One region of the Martelella sp. K41-7 genome, then DNA from elsewhere that is predicted to be linked to it. Evidence: riboswitches for the same ligand, from Rfam matches in the RefSeq annotation. Region 1 holds a riboswitch; the other holds the start of a gene.

Region 1 (4,756 bases):
AAGCGAAACCTGCATCAAACCATGGGCGGCGGTCTCGGAGATATATTCGAAATGAGCGGTATCGCCCTTGATCACGGCGCCGATGCAGACGATGCCATCATATTTGCCGCTCAATGCGAGCTTCTTTGCAACAAGCGGTGTCTCGAATGCACCCGGGACGTCGAAAATATCCGCATCCGAAACCGGTGCGCCGCGCTCTGAAAGCTCGGCCCGAGCGCCTTTCAGAAGGCCACTCGTGACCTTTTCGTTGAAGCGGGAGATAACGATTGCGATACGGTGGGACACAGGGAATTTCCTTTCAGGATCAAGATTAAAACAGCAGGACCGGATGCCGGCGACCCAGCGCTTAAGGCAGGGTGTGGCCGAATTTTTCGCGTTTTGTCATCAGGTAGGGTTCGTTGAACGGATTTGTCGCCGCAATCAGCGGCACCCGCTTCTCAATGGAGAGACCAGCACGCTCGAGCGCTTCGGGCTTGTCCGGGTTGTTCGAGAGCAGCCGCAGCCGCGAGATGCCGAGGCTTTTCAGAATATGGGCGGCGGCATGATAATCGCGCGCATCCGCTGGCAGATCGAGAGCCAGATTGGCGGCATGGGTGTCGAGGCCCTTTTCCTGGAGCCCATAGGCACGGATCTTGTTGGCAAGGCCGATGCCGCGTCCCTCCTGCCCCTTGAGATAGACGATCACACCGCCGCTCTCGCCGATCAGCGCCATCGCCTGCTGCAACTGCGCGCCGCAATCGCATCTGAGCGAACCGAAGACATCGCCGGTCAGGCATTCGGAGTGGACGCGCACCAGCGGTGCATCACCGAGCGGCCCCTTCACCAGCGCCAGATGTTCGGTTCCGTCGATAAGGCTTCTGAAGGCGTGGGCCTGAAAACCCGCAACCGCGGTCGGCAGCGCTGCGCTTGCGACTTCCTCGACGAGGATTTCGGTGCGCATCCGATATTCAGCAAGGTCGCGGATCGTCAGGAGCGGCATATCGTGGGTCGCCGCGAAAACTTCCAGATCGGGTCGCCGCGCCATCTCGCCATCGTCGCGCATCACCTCACAAATGACGGCCGCCGGGTTGAGGCCGGCAAGACGCGCCAAATCGACGGCACCTTCGGTATGGCCATCGCGCGCCAGAACCCCGCCTTCCGCCGCGCGCAGCGGAAACATGTGGCCGGGCGAGACGATATCGGACGGCACTGCATCGGGATTGGCGGCGGCAGCAATGGTGTGCGCACGTTCCGCAGCCGAAATGCCGGTGGTAATGCCCTTCGCCGCCTCGATGGAGACAGTAAACGCCGTTGAATGGCGGGCTCGGTTGTTCGGCACCATCGGCGGCAGGCCAAGCCGGTCAACCTGTTCGCCCGTTAGCGTCAGGCAGATCAGCCCGCGGGCATGTTTCGCCATGAAATTGACGGCTTGGGGCGTCGCAAAATCGGCGGCAACGACGACGTCGCCTTCGTTTTCACGGGTCTCGTCATCGACCAGCAGCACCATGCCGCCGGCTTTCAGGGTCTCAAGGGCCTTTTCAACCGAAGAGGCCGTCAGGTTGCGTTCCATTCTTGTCATGTCTGTTCTCCGAGCGGAAAGGCCGCCTCGTCCAGTGCGTCAAATTCAGGGTCGCGATGAAAGAACCGAACCCGGTCGGGATCGCCCTTTTCAATCAACACATGTTCGTCCCAGAGCCCGCTTTCGAGCACGGTGGTGGTCAATGTCGGGCCGGCTTCGATCAGAGCTTCCATGACGCCCTGCTTTCCCAGCTCGCGCAGCACATCCAGAAGGCTATCGGATTTCAGAACCGAAAATCCGCGCGTCTCGGCGTCCGCGACATAACCCGCCGACACCCGGTTGCGCCGGTCGAGAATCGCAAGCACACGCTGCTTGCCCGCAAAATCGGGCACTCGCCTGACGGTGAATTGCGGATTGTCGGCGAGGATCGTGCCGGAACCGGTAAGAATCGCATCAGCACGACGGCGCAGGCGGTGGGCCAGCGTCAATGAGGAAGAAGAGGTAAATGTGGTGGCGCCCGCAGGCGGCACCATGCCGCCATTCTCATCGATCGCCTGCTTGACGGTGACCCACGGAAGGCCGGTGACGCTCCGCCTGGCAAAGGGCGCGATCAGCCGGGCTGCCTGCTGCGCCAACTGTCGCGCGCGGCGATCCGCAAGTTCAGAAGCAAAGATTACGGAGAGCCCGGCGGCAGCCAGACGCCCGGCCCCGCCGCCTGCCACATTCGGGTTCGGATCGGGCGCACCGATAATCACCCGACGAGCCGGTGTTGCGAGAATGGCATCGGCGCAAGGCGGCGTGCGGCCGTGGTGATTGCAGGGTTCAAGCGTGACGACAACAGTATCGATATGGCTGACAAGCCCGGCCGCGCGTGCTTTGAAAATCGCCTCGGCTTCCGCATGCGGTGCGCCGGCCTTGCGATGAAACCCTTCGGCAATCACCATGCCGTCAGCATCGAGAAGCACACAGCCCACCGGCGGGTTGGGTGCGGTTGCGCCTGCAAACCGCACGGTACCGGCGAGCGCCCGCGATAGCGCGGCCGTCATGATGGCGGAATTCAGACTGTCTGCGGCGGGTTGGATGCCCATGCGCTGGCCTCATCATTCGAAAAAGACGCCATGCAGGGCAAAAAAGCGGAATGAAATACGGCACCGCACCCGAAAAACGGGATACAGTCCACGCGTCATCGCACGCTGTTCTCTTCCATCCGGACTCTAACCGTCGGCTCCGGAGTTACACCGGATCTGCTGACCCTTGGCCGCCAGGGAGTTCCCTTCGATCAAGGCGCTCGCGGGCTGATGCTCCAAAGAGCAATTACCGCCGGTGGGGAATTTCACCCCGCCCTGAGAACGTCGCCGACCGGACCTCCGACCGACACCATCAAACTTAGGCGCGGGGTTTCGAAATGACAAGCGGCAATTTGTGAACAGCCTGTCAGCGTATAAGCGACCAGGCAACGAGCCGGTTTCCGGCAAACAGAAGGTCAACACCGCCATCGAGCATGCGCCTGGCACCAAACGTCATTCCGTTCATCTCCGAAAAGCGCGCGCGACGGATCAGCCTGACTGAAGAACGGCTGAATCTTATTTTGCGTGCCGTGCCGGTCTGGCGCATGACCAGCTCAACGCGGTGGTCGACGATGACCCGCCCCGGCTGCGCGAAAACCTGCTGGCGCTGACCTTCGCGCAGCCGGAGGAGGAAATCAACGGCTGAGGGCAGCCACGATACCACGCAATTCGGCAAGCCCCTTGAGGCGGCCGATGGCCGGATAGCCCGGCTGTGCCTTACGGTTCTGGTCATCGAGGATATCAAGGCCGTGATCGGGGCGGAACGGAATGCTCCAGTCGGCCCGGCCGGCATCGCGCCGGCGCTTTTCCTCTGAGAGAGCAGCAGCAACGAGCGCCACCATGTCGGTATCGCCACCGAGATGTTCAGACTCGTAGAACGATCCCTTGATGTCAGCCGTCTCGCGGTGAACATTGCGCAAATGCAGAAAATGCACACGATCACCAAGGCGCTCCATCATGCCGGGAAGGTCGTTGTCCGGGCGCGCACCGAGCGAGCCGGAGCACAGTGTGATGCCGTTTGCGGGCGTATCAACCGCGTCCATCATCACCTTGTAGTCGGCCTCGGTCGACATCACACGCGGCAGCCCGAGCAGACCGAAGGGCGGATCATCCGGGTGGCAGCAGAGCCTGAGGCCAAGCTTTTCGGCAACGGGTGCGACTTCCTCGAGGAAGGCGGTGAAATTGGTGCGCAACCCCTCCGCCGGGAGGGCTGCATATTCGGCCAGATGCAGGCGGACGTCTTCAAGGGTAAAGCTCTCGGCTGCGCCCGGCAGCCCGAAAACGATGTTCCTGGCAAGCAATTGCTGGCGCTCATCATCCATTTCGGCGAAACGGCGTGCAGCTTCCTCACGGAGAGCCTCCGGGAAATCCTCAGCTGCACCCTTGCGTTCCAGAACATGGATATCGAAGGCGGCAAAATCGGCATAATCGAAGCGCATGCAGGTCGCGCCCGTCGGCAAGCGCCACGCAAGATCGGTTCGGGTCCAGTCCAGCACCGGCATGAAATTATAGCAGATCGTTTCGATCCCCGCAGCAGCGAGATTTTCCAGGCTGAGCTTGTAGTTCTCGATATGGCTACGCCAGCCACCCTTTTGCTTCTTGATATCCTCGGATACGGGCAGGCTTTCGACCACGTCCCATTTGAGGCCGGAAGGGCCGCCGTCGGTCATGACGGCGAGTTGCTGCTGCCGCTTCGCGATTTCCTCCGGTGTCCAGACCTCGCCTGTGGGCACATGGTGAAGCGCGGTCACAACACCCTCCACGCCTGCCTGCAGCATGTCATCAATCGACACACGATCCAAAGGCCCGAACCAGCGCCAAGTCTGCCTCATTTTTTTCTCCCTGAGCGAATTCGTTATTCCAGGCGAGCCTCGATGAAAGGCAAGCCCAACCTGGCAAAATCACTATCACCAAATTCTATTGTTGACTAGTATGGAAGTATGGTGCACGATAAAAAACATCGGGAGGTAAAACCATGTTGCCAGAGACAATCACCGTCAGCATTGCACCGGGCGCTCCGGTCGGCGCGCAGCTGCACGGTATTCTGCGCGACCTGATCCTCCACAATGAATTGCCGCCGGGCTCGCGGCTTTCCGAATCGGAACTGGCTGCGCGCTTTGCCGTCAGTCGGCAGCCCGTGCGTGAAGCTTTCATCAAGCTCTCCGAAGAGGGGCTGCTTGAGATCCGTCCG
Region 2 (4,756 bases), 1.9 Mb from region 1:
GTCGAGCTTGCCATCCTTTTCGGTGTCGATCCCGGTCAGATCAACCGTACCGGCGGAGAAATGGTTCTTCACCTCACCCGTATTGCCGTCGACGATCACAAGGCCATTGTTTTCCTGCAGGGTTACGACGATCTCATTGTCGTCATTGATGTCGATAAATTCCGGCTCCGGATCGCTCGGGGCGGTCATTTCCGCAAAGCCGGTCATGGCGACGTGTTTCGTGGTCGCGCAATCAGCAGCACCGTCCTTCAACGCGATAATGACCAGATCGCCGGCCGGCATCTGCGGAATTACGCCGTCGTTCAGGTCTTCATCGCGTTCATTCTCGATGGCGATGGCAACGATCGAACCATCGGGAGACACGGCAACCGAATCGGGCTGGCCGCCGAGATCGCATTGGGCTTCAAGAGTCTTGGATGCGATATCGATAACCCCCAGGAAGCCTGAAGGCGCCGTATAGCTTTCCGAGGTGTTAACGCCGACAAAGGCTTTTGCACCCGAAACGGCGACCGATGTCGGCTCACCGTCCAGCTTGATGGTGCCGGCGGGCTTGGGCGCACGCGGATCGGTGATGTCGATCAGACCGACGGCTTCCAGAGGACTGTCGGAATAGACAAGCATAGTGCCGTCTTCGCTCGCGGCGATGATCTCCGCCGAAGTTTCACTCATCGCATCCACATCGGCAGGCAGGTTCTCGGCAACGCTGAAAACGGCGATACGGTTGAAAACAGGTTCTGCGGACGCCGGAATGGCAACAGACGTCAAAAGCGCGGCTGAGAGCGCAGCGCCGGAAAGGCGGAGTTTCATGGTTTTCCCTCCAGGAATGAGATACCGGAGGGTTGTGCGTCACGCCTGTGACAGGATGATTACGACTTAATGACGCGACGGTGACACTCAGCGTTCCTTCTGCCGCTCAATCAGCAAAATCGAAAGAGAGGCCGCCAGGATCATTACACCGCCGATCCAGAACAACGTGTCGGGCGCGAAGCCGAACACCAGCCAGCCGCCGAGAACATTCAATGGCAGCTTCAGATCGTCGAAAGGCTGCACATAGGCGGCATCGGCACGGGAATAGGCGAGTGTCAGGAAATACTGCGCCAATACAGTCATCAAGCCGAGCGCCAGCATAATCCAGATAGCATCTCCTGTGGGCACGGCGAAGCCGCCGCCCACTGCGACGATGGCGTTGATCGGCGTCAGCAGCATCAACAGCCAGACCGTGATCGATTCCGGACGTTCATGGGCTGTCAGCTTCTTGGTGATCAGCGATGTGCCACCCCACAGAAGCGCAGACAGAACCGGAAGGAGCGCCGCCCAAGTGAAACTCTCGGACCAGGGCTGAAGGATCAGCACCGCGCCGGAAAAGCCGGTTGCAGTCGCAATCCATCGCGAGGGACCGACGCGCTCGCCGAGAAAGACCCTGGCGCCGACGATGATGAAGAACGGTGAAGTCATCACCAGCGCGATCGCCTGGCTGATCGGAACCGATGCCAGGCCGATAGCCCAGGCCTGCACACCCAGAGCGGAAAGCGCCACGCGAGCGATATGCTGACCGGGAAAGGCGCTGCGCATCACCGAAAGGCCGGTGCGCCAGAGATAGGGTATGGCAAACAGAAAGGCGATGCCATACTGCCAGAAGGCCACCGACGATGCGGCAAAACCCATCTTCATCGTCAATTGCTGGATCAGCACATTGCCGGCGGCATAAACCACCCCGGCAAGCACCATCCAGAAGGCGCCGGTCAATGCGGGAGAACGATAGATTGCCTTGCTCATGCCTGTCTCGATCCTTCACTGCGCCTCAAGGCGCGCGCAATACGGGACGACGCATGTCACCGGCGGCGATCGGCGACCCCTCCGGCAGCTTGCATTCTCTTTCATCCGGACTGTAACCGTCGGCTCCGGTATCTCACCGGATCTGCTGACCCTTTCCGATCTTCATCGGAAAGGCGCTCGCGGGCTTGCGTCATCAACGCTTACCGCCGGTGGGGAATTGCGCCCCGCCCCGAGAATGTTCCGGCAGCACACCTGTGCGCCCGGCTGTGTTCATGCAGCAAGACTTAGTGAAGCCGCTCGCCTGTCGCAACAAAATTATGCGCAGGCTTTGGTAACTGAGCGTCAACAAAACACAACAAAAAACCCGGAGCGAAAAGCCCCGGGTTTGTGCGCCATTCATGAGACGGCAGATCAGGAGTTGCAAGCTTCCTTGAGACCCTTGCCAGCCGTGAACTTCGGAACATTGCGGGCCGGGATGTCTACTTCCGCACCCGTCGACGGGTTGCGGCCCTTGCGCGCCGCGCTGTGCGAAACGGTGAAGGCACCAAAGCCAGCAAGGCGCACTTCGCCGCCGTTCTTCAGTTCGCCCTGTACGGCGTCGAATACGGCGTCGACAGCAGAAGCAGCATCGGTTTTGGACAGACCGGCCTTTTCGGCAACGGAGGCTACGAGTTCACTCTTGTTCATGTTTCCACCCTTTCTCAAATGGTTCGAAACGGATCTTTTGTTTCTGGAATGTCGGCAACGCAATGACCGGCACCCGCTGACTTCAAAAGCCCTGCGTTTCAGGGAATTGCAATAGGCTTGCGCCAAATTGTGAGGAAAAGGCCGACCAAAGGACAACCTCAGGGGCCCCTTTTCCACAGGAGCCCCTGAAAAGTGGCGACATTACGGCCTCAATGCGCCACAGACTTGACCGATTCGCCGTCTGTTTCATCGGTGGAAATCGCAACAGGTTCGGCGTTCGGGTCCCATTCAATCGGCTGCGGCATCTCCAGAAGAGCATGCCGCAGAACATCACCCACATGCGATACGGGGATGATCTCCATACCGTTCTTCACATTGTCCGGGATCTCGGGAAGGTCCTTGGCATTCTCTTCCGGGATCAGCACCTTGGTGATACCGCCGCGCAGAGCCGCAAGCAGTTTCTCCTTGAGTCCGCCGATGGGAAGCACACGGCCGCGAAGGGTGATCTCACCCGTCATTGCCACGTTCTTGTTCACCGGAATTCCGGTCATCACCGAGACGATCGCAGTGGCCATGCCAACACCGGCAGACGGTCCGTCCTTGGGCGTTGCGCCTTCCGGAACATGGACGTGAATGTCAGTCTTGTCGAACATAGGCGGTTTGATGCCGAAGTCGACCGCACGCGAACGGACATAGGATGCCGCCGCCGAAATCGACTCCTTCATGACATCGCGCAGATTGCCGGTAACGGTCATACGACCCTTGCCGGGCATCATCACGCCTTCGATCGTCAGCAGCTCGCCACCAACTTCGGTCCAGGCGAGACCCGTCACGACACCAACCTGGTCTTCACCTTCCGCTTCACCATGACGGAAGCGCTGAACGCCGAGATAGTCCTCGAGATTGTCAGCGTTGATGTGAACAGCCTTCGCATCACCCTTGACGATTTCAGTCACAGCCTTGCGGGCAAGCTTCATCAGCTCGCGTTCCAGACTGCGCACGCCCGCTTCGCGGGTGTACTGCTGGATCGTTCGTTCCAATGCCGCATCGTCGACCGAAAACTCATCCGGCTTCAACGCATGCTCGCGGATCGCCTTGGGCAGCAGGTGACGCTTCGCGATTTCCAGCTTTTCCTGTTCGGTGTAGCCAGCAATGCGAATGATCTCCATGCGGTCCATCAGCGGGCCGGGAATGTCGAGCGTGTTGGCGGTGGTGATGAACATCACGTTGGACAGATCGTATTCGACTTCCAGGTAGTGATCCATGAAGGTCGAGTTCTGTTCCGGGTCCAGCACCTCAAGCAAGGCAGACGACGGATCGCCGCGGAAATCGGCACCCATCTTGTCTATCTCGTCGAGCAGGAAAAGCGGGTTGTTCTTGCCGACTTTCTTCATCGACTGGACGACCTTGCCGGGCATGGAGCCGATATAGGTGCGCCGGTGACCACGGATCTCCGACTCGTCACGGACCCCGCCAAGCGCCATCCGCACATATTCGCGACCGGTTGCCTTGGCGATCGACTGCGCAAGCGAGGTCTTGCCGACGCCGGGCGGGCCGACGAGGCACAGGATCGGGCCCTTCAGTTTCTTGGCGCGCGCCTGCACCGCAAGGTATTCAACCACGCGCTCCTTAACCTTTTCGAGGCCGAAATGGTCTTCCTCAAGCACCTTTTCGGCAAGCTTGAGGTCACGCTTGACCTTCGACTTCGAATTCCACGGCAGGCCGGTGAGCCAGTCAAGATAGTTGCGCACCACGGTCGCTTCCGCCGACATCGGGCTCATGTTGCGGAGCTTCTTCATCTCCGCATCGGCCTTTTCGCGGGCTTCCTTGGAAAACTTGGTCTTCTTGATACGGTCTTCCAACTCGGCCATTTCGTCACGGCCATCCTCGCCCTCGCCGAGTTCCTTCTGAATGGCCTTCATCTGCTCATTGAGATAATACTCGCGCTGGGTCTTCTCCATCTGCCGCTTAACGCGGGTCCGGATGCGCTTTTCGACCTGCAGGACCGAGATCTCGCCTTCCATGAAGCCGAGCGCCTTTTCCAGGCGGCCCTTAACGCTGGTGGTTTCCAGCATTTCCTGCTTTTCGGTGAGCTTGATCGCAAGATGCGAGGCAACGGTATCGGCCAGTTTCGAGTAGTCCTCGATCTGACCCGCAGCACCCACGACCTCGGGCGACACCTTCTTGTTGAGCTTCACATAGTTTTCGAATTCGGACACCACAGAACGGGACAGGGCCTCGATTTCGACATGGTCTTCTTCCGGCTCGCCAAGCACTTCGCCAGTGGCTTCGT

The links. Region 1 has a riboswitch for FMN ahead of ribD (bifunctional diaminohydroxyphosphoribosylaminopyrimidine deaminase/5-amino-6-(5-phosphoribosylamino)uracil reductase RibD). Riboswitches for the same ligand answer to the same signal wherever they lie in the genome.
Region 2: linked by a shared signal. The riboswitch ahead of AC0L7L_RS06750 (DMT family transporter) and the one ahead of ribD (bifunctional diaminohydroxyphosphoribosylaminopyrimidine deaminase/5-amino-6-(5-phosphoribosylamino)uracil reductase RibD) in region 1 are both predicted to bind FMN.

What each region holds. Positions count from the first base shown of each region.
Region 1 is NZ_CM147867.1:3,275,058-3,279,813, forward strand. It holds gene ribH (6,7-dimethyl-8-ribityllumazine synthase) at 1-285, opposite strand, end outside; gene ribB (3,4-dihydroxy-2-butanone-4-phosphate synthase) at 347-1,558, opposite strand; gene ribD (bifunctional diaminohydroxyphosphoribosylaminopyrimidine deaminase/5-amino-6-(5-phosphoribosylamino)uracil reductase RibD) at 1,555-2,586, opposite strand; FMN riboswitch at 2,690-2,853, opposite strand; gene uxuA (mannonate dehydratase) at 3,201-4,397, opposite strand; gene AC0L7L_RS15585 (GntR family transcriptional regulator) at 4,541-4,756, shown strand, end outside.
Region 2 is NZ_CM147867.1:1,418,157-1,422,912, reverse strand. It holds gene AC0L7L_RS06755 (esterase-like activity of phytase family protein) at 1-807, opposite strand, end outside; gene AC0L7L_RS06750 (DMT family transporter) at 895-1,776, opposite strand; FMN riboswitch at 1,866-2,017, opposite strand; gene AC0L7L_RS06745 (HU family DNA-binding protein) at 2,188-2,463, opposite strand; gene lon (endopeptidase La) at 2,673-4,756, opposite strand, start outside.